2 regions of the Streptomyces sp. NPDC005775 genome follow, and region 2 is predicted to be linked to the other one. Evidence: predicted binding sites of a transcription regulator. Region 2 holds the regulator's gene; the other holds the start of a gene.

Region 1 (3,410 bases), on a different contig from region 2:
ACCTTGACGGCGTGGACCAGAGCGGAGCCACCACCGGAGACGATGCCCTCCTCGACCGCGGCGCGGGTCGCGGAGATGGCGTCCTCCAGACGGTGCTTCTTCTCCTTGAGCTCCACCTCGGTGGCAGCGCCGACGCGGATCACGCAGACACCGCCGGCCAGCTTCGCCAGGCGCTCCTGGAGCTTCTCGCGGTCCCAGTCGGAGTCCGTGGACTCGATCTCGGCCTTGATCTGGTTGACGCGGCCGGCGACCTCGTCGGACTTGCCGCCACCGTCGACGATGGTGGTGTCGTCCTTGGAGACGGTCACGCGACGGGCGGTGCCCAGCACGTCCAGACCGGCCTGGTCGAGCTTGAGGCCGACCTCCTCGGCGATGACGGTCGCACCGGTGAGGGTGGCGATGTCGCCGAGCATGGCCTTGCGGCGGTCACCAAAGCCCGGGGCCTTCACCGCGACGGCGTTGAAGGTGCCACGGATCTTGTTGACGACCAGGGTCGACAGGGCCTCGCCCTCGACGTCCTCGGCGATGATCAGCAGCGGCTTGGAGGCACCGGCCTGGATGACCTTCTCCAGGAGCGGGAGCAGCTCCTGGATCGAGCCGATCTTGCCCTGGTGGATCAGGATGTACGGGTCGTCGAGGACGGCCTCCATACGCTCCTGGTCGGTCACCATGTACGGGGACAGGTAGCCCTTGTCGAAGGCCATGCCCTCGGTGAAGTCGAGGTCCAGACCGAAGGTGTTGGACTCCTCGACGGTGATGACACCGTCCTTGCCGACCTTGTCCATCGCGTCCGCGATGAGCTCGCCGACCTGGGTGTCCTGCGCGGAGAGCGCGGCCACGGCGGCGATGTCGGACTTGTCCTCGATCGGGCGGGCGGTCGCGAGGAGCTCCTCGGACACGGCCTTGACCGCGGCGTCGATGCCCTTCTTCAGGGCGGCCGGGGACGCGCCCGCGGCCACGTTGCGCAGGCCCTCGCGGACGAGCGCCTGGGCCAGGACGGTGGCGGTGGTCGTACCGTCGCCCGCTACGTCGTTGGTCTTGGTCGCCACCTCCTTCACCAGCTGGGCACCGAGGTTCTCGTACGGGTCGTCCAGCTCGACCTCGCGCGCGATGGTGACACCGTCGTTGGTGATGGTGGGCGCACCGAACTTCTTGTCGATGACGACGTTCCGGCCCTTCGGACCGATCGTCACCTTCACCGTGTCGGCAAGCTTGTTGACGCCGCGCTCGAGGGCGCGACGGGCGTCCTCGTCGAACTTCAGGATCTTCGCCATGGAGCTGAACTGTCCTCTCAAAACAAAGAACTGCGCCCCTGCCGCCCGGCTAGTTATCTCGCAGGGGGCCAGGGGCGCAGAACAGAAGCAAACGTAAGGTGAATTACTTCTCGATGATCGCGAGCACGTCGCGGGCCGAGAGGACGAGGTACTCCTCGCCGTTGTACTTCACCTCGGTGCCGCCGTACTTGCTGTACAGCACGACATCGCCGGTCTTGACGTCGAGCGGAAGGCGCTCGCCGTTCTCGAAGCGGCCCGGGCCCACGGCCAGGACGACGCCCTCCTGGGGCTTCTCCTTCGCCGTGTCCGGAATGACCAGGCCGGAGGCCGTGGTCTGCTCGGCGTCGAGCGGCTGGACCACAATGCGGTCCTCGAGCGGCTTGATCGCAACCTTGGTGCTGGTCGACACGATCCGGTCTCCCCCTTCGGAGATCTCACGGGGTTATCAGTCTTGGGTGGCGACCAGGTGGGCCCGTCGTCGCGGGTGCCGGACCTGCTGGTCGCACAGTACTGCTGGCACTCTCCAGTGGGGAGTGCCAGCACTGAGACTATGACCGCGATTAGCACTCGGTCAAGCGGAGTGCCAATTCACGTCCCTCGTGGCGTCGGACTCGTGGCGTCAGAAGGGGGCGCCCTCCGTGAGGCTGCGCCCGTGAAACGTTCCGGTCACCGGCTCGCGCACCCCGCGACCGCGGTCCCGGACGCCCCGCCGTGCCGCGCCGGCCGCCCGTCCGGCCACCAGTGGTGGACCGACGCTCGCACCCGGGAACCGCCGGCCGCCGCAGGGCCGCCGCAGGCGACGACGACCATCGCCCCCGGCGCGCCGTGATCACCGCGCACCGCGGCGGACCCAGCCCCGTGACCGCCGGGCGGCGGGTTCACCCGCTGCGCCGCCTTCCGGCCCAGCCGTTCGATCGGGTCCACCGACTGCGCGCAGCCGGCGGTGGCGGTCAGGAGCGCACCGGCGGTCAGCAGCCCGGCCAGCAGCCGGCGCGCCCTCCTCATACGTAGTCCTCCAGGCGGGCCACGGCGTAACCCTTGTCCGTGATGACCTTCATGACGGACCGGATCAGGTCGGGCATGCTGCCCTTCCAGTCCTTCTCGCCCCGGAAGTGCGTGAGGATGATGTCGCCGGGATGCAGGTCCTGGTCCTCCTCCCGCCACTCCATGTGGTCGGGGAACGCCTCCGCCGCCCACAGCGGCACCGCCGTGATGCCGCAGGACTTGGCGATCCGCAGGGTGTCGCCGTTGTAGTTGCCGTACGGCGGCCGGAAGAGCCGGGGGCGCTCGCCGTACTGCTTCTCGAGGATCTCCTGCTGGTCGCAGATCTCGTGCTTCTGCTCGTCATGGGAGAGCCCGGGCATGTAACGGTGGTTCAGCGTGTGGTTGCCGAGGACGGCCCCGCGGACCTGGGCCTCCTTGAAGTACGTGTAGTTGTCGCGCACCAGGTAGTCGCTGAGGAAGGCGCTGTACGGGATGTTGAGGTCCGACATCATCTTCAGCAGCTCGGGGTCCTTGTCGTCCCCGTCGTCCATCGTCAGGAAGACGATCTTCTCCTTGGTGGGGACCGTGGTGAAGACCGGCGGCAGCGAGGCGTCACCGCCCTCGACCTCGAAGCCCTTGCGGGTGGTGATGTGCGGCTTCACGGCGGGCGGCGCCGGCGGTGTCAGCGGGGTGCTCGCCAGACCCCACTTCTTGGCGGCGACGGCCCGCGCGGCCCGGGCGCGGCTCGCCTTCTCGGCCTGCGCCGCCACGGAACCCGCCGCGCCCGCCGGGGGGCCGCCCGGCTGCCCGGCCTGCGCCGCGGCCGCGCGCCCGGGGTCGACGGGGGCACGGTCGCCGGTCTCGGCCGCACAGCCCGAGCCGACGGCTGCCACCAGGAGGGCGGCGAGTACCGCGTAGCCCGGGCGGCGCCGCAGGTGGCCCTGCCCGCGCTTCCCGCCGCCCTGGCCGGCCGAGTCCACACCTGGTCTGCGCCGCTTCATGGTGAGTTCTTCCTTTTGTCGTACTGGCTGCATGGCGCCGCATCCTGCCAGCCCGGGACCGGGCATCCGGGACGACACAACGCCCACCCCGCACGGTCCCCCGGCTGGCGCGCAGCCGACTGGCCCACAATGGGGCGGGTGAACGCTCTCG
Region 2 (3,410 bases):
CGTGGATCTCGACGTAGAGATCGCCGGCCGGGCCGCCGCCGGGGCCGACCTCACCCTCGCCCGCGAGCTGGATGCGGGTGCCGTTGTCGACACCTGCGGGGATCTTCACGGTGAGCGTGCGCCGCGAACGGATGCGGCCGTCACCGGCGCACTCCGGGCACGGGGTCGGCACGACCGTACCGAAGCCCTGGCACTGGGGGCAGGGCCGCGAGGTCATGACCTGGCCGAGGAACGACCGGGTGACCTGGGAGACCTCGCCGCGGCCGCGGCACATGTCACAGGTCTGGGCGGAGGTGCCGGGTGCGGCGCCCTCGCCACTGCAGGTCGTACAGACGACGGCCGTGTCGACCTGGATGTCCTTGGTCGTGCCGAAGGCCGACTCGGAGAGGTCGATCTCCAGCCGGATCATGGCGTCCTGGCCGCGGCGCGTGCGCGAACGGGGTCCGCGCTGCGACGACGTGCCGAAGAACGCGTCCATGATGTCGGAGAAGTTGCCGAAGCCGCCCTGTCCGAATCCGCCCGCGCCACCACCGCCTCCGGAGGCGGACAGCGGGTCGCCGCCGAGGTCGTAGACCTGCTTCTTCTGGGCGTCCGACAACACCTCGTAAGCGGCGTTGATCTCCTTGAACCGCTCCTGGGTCTTCGGATCGGGGTTCACATCCGGGTGCAGCTCGCGGGCGAGCCTCCGGAAGGCCTTCTTGATCTCGTCCTGTGAAGCGTCGCGGCGCACGCCGAGTACGGCGTAGTAGTCCGTGGCCACTTACGACTCCGCCAGGATCTGTCCGACGTAACGTGCCACTGCGCGTACCGCTCCCATCGTTCCGGGGTAGTCCATGCGGGTCGGTCCGACCACGCCGAGTTTGGCGACTGCCTCGTCGCCCGAACCGTAGCCGACCGCGACGACGGACGTGGAGTTGAGCCCCTCGTGGGCGTTCTCGTGCCCGATACGTACGGTCATGCCCGAGTCCGTGGCCTCGCCGAGCAGCTTCAGCAGCACGACCTGTTCCTCCAATGCCTCCAGCACCGGCCGGATCATCACAGGGAAGTCGTGCCCGAAGCGGGTGAGGTTGGAGGTGCCGCCGATCATCAGCCGCTCCTCCGTCTCCTCGACGAGGCATTCGAGGAGGATCGAGAGCACGGTGGACACGGTTCCCCGGTCCTCGCTCTCGAAGGCTTCCGGCAGGTCCTGCACCAGCTGCGGGACGTCCGCGAAACGGCGTCCCACGACCCGGCTGTTGAGCCGGGCCCGCAGATCGGCGAGAGAGGTCTCACCGAACGGCGCGGGGCAGTCGACCAGCCGCTGTTCGACCCGGCCGGTGTCCGTGATCAGCACCAGCATCAGCCGGGCGGGGGCCAGGGACAGCAGTTCCACGTGCCGCACCGTCGAGCGGGTCAGCGAGGGGTACTGCACGACGGCGACCTGCCGGGTCAGCTGCGCGAGCAGCCGTACGGTCCGTCCCACGACATCGTCGAGGTCGACCGCGCCGTCGAGGAAATTCTGAATGGCACGGCGCTCCGGCGACGAGAGGGGCTTGACGCCCGCGAGCTTGTCGACGAAGAGCCGGTAACCCTTGTCCGTCGGGATGCGTCCCGCGCTGGTGTGCGGTTGGGCGATGAAGCCCTCGTCCTCCAGCACCGCCATGTCGTTACGGACGGTGGCCGGGGATACCCCCAGCTTGTGCCGCTCCGTGAGCGCCTTGGAGCCGACGGGCTCCTCGGTGCCGACGTAGTCCTGGACGATGGCGCGCAGCACTTCGAGTCTGCGTTCGCTGAGCATCGCGCACACCTCCAGCTGTGTACCTCGGTGGTTCTCGGGCCGTTCCCGGGACTTCCCCTGGCACTCTGTACGTACGAGTGCCAGCAATCCCCCGGCCAGTGTACGGCGACGGGGTGGCCCCCTAGCAAGGGCGACCGGCCACGCTACCGCGAGACTGCGCAGGTCGTTGCCGATAGCGTCGTCGTATGGACGCCTCTTGGGAAGAGCTCGGGTGGGAGCGACTCGGACACGGGGTGGGCCGTCGACGCCTTCCGGTGTGGGACGCCACGGTCGCCCTGGTGGCCGGGACGGACGGAGTGCTGCTCTGTGACACCGGGTCGTCACTCCGTGAAGCGGTCGAAGTGCGCCGCCAGGCGCAGTCCCTGCTCGGTACGAGGGTGACGCATGTCGCACTCAGCCACCCCCACTTCGACCATGTGCTGGGCACGGCAGCCTTCGCCGGGGCACAGGTGTACGGCACGGCCGGCCTGGCGGATCTGCTGCGGGGCGGGGCGGACGAGATGTACGCCGACGCGGTGCGGCAAGGTCTGCCCGAGCACGATGCCGCCGAGGCCGCCGATGTGCTGGTGGCGCCCCGTCATGAGGTGTGCGGCGCATGGACGCTCGACCTGGGCGGCGGGCGTGAGGTGCTGCTCGTGAACGCCGGTCCGGGGCACAGCGGCCACGATCTGGCGGTGCTGGTGCCCGGCGTCTCCGGTTCGCCCGCGATCGTGTTCTGCGGCGACCTGGTCGAGGAGTCCGGGGAGCCGCAGGCGGGCCCGGACGCCTTCCCCGCGCGCTGGCCGGCGGCCCTGGACCGGCTGCTGGCGCTGGGCGGCGAGGACGCGCTGTACGTGCCGGGGCACGGGGCGGTGGTGGACGCGGCGTTCGTACGGGCCCAGCGCGATCAGTTGGCTGCCCGGTTCGGCGTGTCGTAGCCCGCTCGCCGCTTATCGTCGTCCGATGCGCAGCTACCAGCCGGACCTGACCCCGCCGTGGAAGAAAACCGCCCCCGCTCCCGAGGTCCCCGCCGATCCCGATCTGGTCGTGGAGGAGGCCGTCACCGGTTTCTGCGGTGCGGTGATCCGGTGCGAGAAGACGGCCGAGGGTCCGACGGTGACCCTGGAGGACCGCTTCGGCAAGCACCGGGTCTTCCCGATGACGCCGCGCGGCTTCCTGCTGGAGGGCCGGGTCGTCACGCTGGTGCGCCCGTCGGCGGGCGGCCCGGCTGCGGGGCGCGCCGCCCGTACGGCCTCCGGCTCGGTGGCGGTACCCGGGGCGCGGGCCCGGGTGGCCAGGGCCGGGCGGATCTATGTGGAGGGCCGGCACGACGCCGAGCTGGTGGAGCGGGTCTGGGGCGACGACCTGCGCATCGAGGGCGTGGTCGTGGAGTACCTGGAGGGCATCGACGATCTGCCCGCGATCGTGCGGGAGTTCTCGCCGGGTCCGGACGCGCGGCTCGGGGTGCTGGTCGACCATCTCGTACCGGGCTCCAAGGAGTCCCGGATCGCGGCGCGGATCTCGGACGGGAACGTCCTGGTGGTCGGCCACCCGTACATCGACGTGTGGGAGGCCGTGAAGCCGTCCTCCGTCGGGATCTCCGGGTGGCCGGTGGTGCCGCGCGGCCAGGACTGGAAGACGGGTGTGTGCCGGT

The links. Region 2 encodes HrcA, which represses chaperone genes, less so after heat shock. Its sites were predicted from a motif close to TTNGCACTCNGNNNNNCNGAGTGCNAA; they were not measured.
Region 1: the regulator HrcA is predicted to act here: its motif matches at 1,835-1,861, upstream of groES (co-chaperone GroES).

What each region holds. Positions count from the first base shown of each region.
Region 1 is NZ_JBIAIU010000010.1:293,568-296,977, forward strand. It holds gene groL (chaperonin GroEL) at 1-1,274, opposite strand, end outside; gene groES (co-chaperone GroES) at 1,378-1,686, opposite strand; gene ACFYPA_RS23940 (hypothetical protein) at 1,941-2,279, opposite strand; gene ACFYPA_RS23945 (polysaccharide deacetylase family protein) at 2,276-3,292, opposite strand; gene ACFYPA_RS23950 (methyltransferase domain-containing protein) at 3,389-3,410, shown strand, end outside.
Region 2 is NZ_JBIAIU010000004.1:288,102-291,511, reverse strand. It holds gene dnaJ (molecular chaperone DnaJ) at 1-760, opposite strand, end outside; gene hrcA (heat-inducible transcriptional repressor HrcA) at 761-1,777, opposite strand; gene ACFYPA_RS11660 (MBL fold metallo-hydrolase) at 1,963-2,694, shown strand; gene ACFYPA_RS11655 (DUF3097 domain-containing protein) at 2,720-3,410, shown strand, end outside.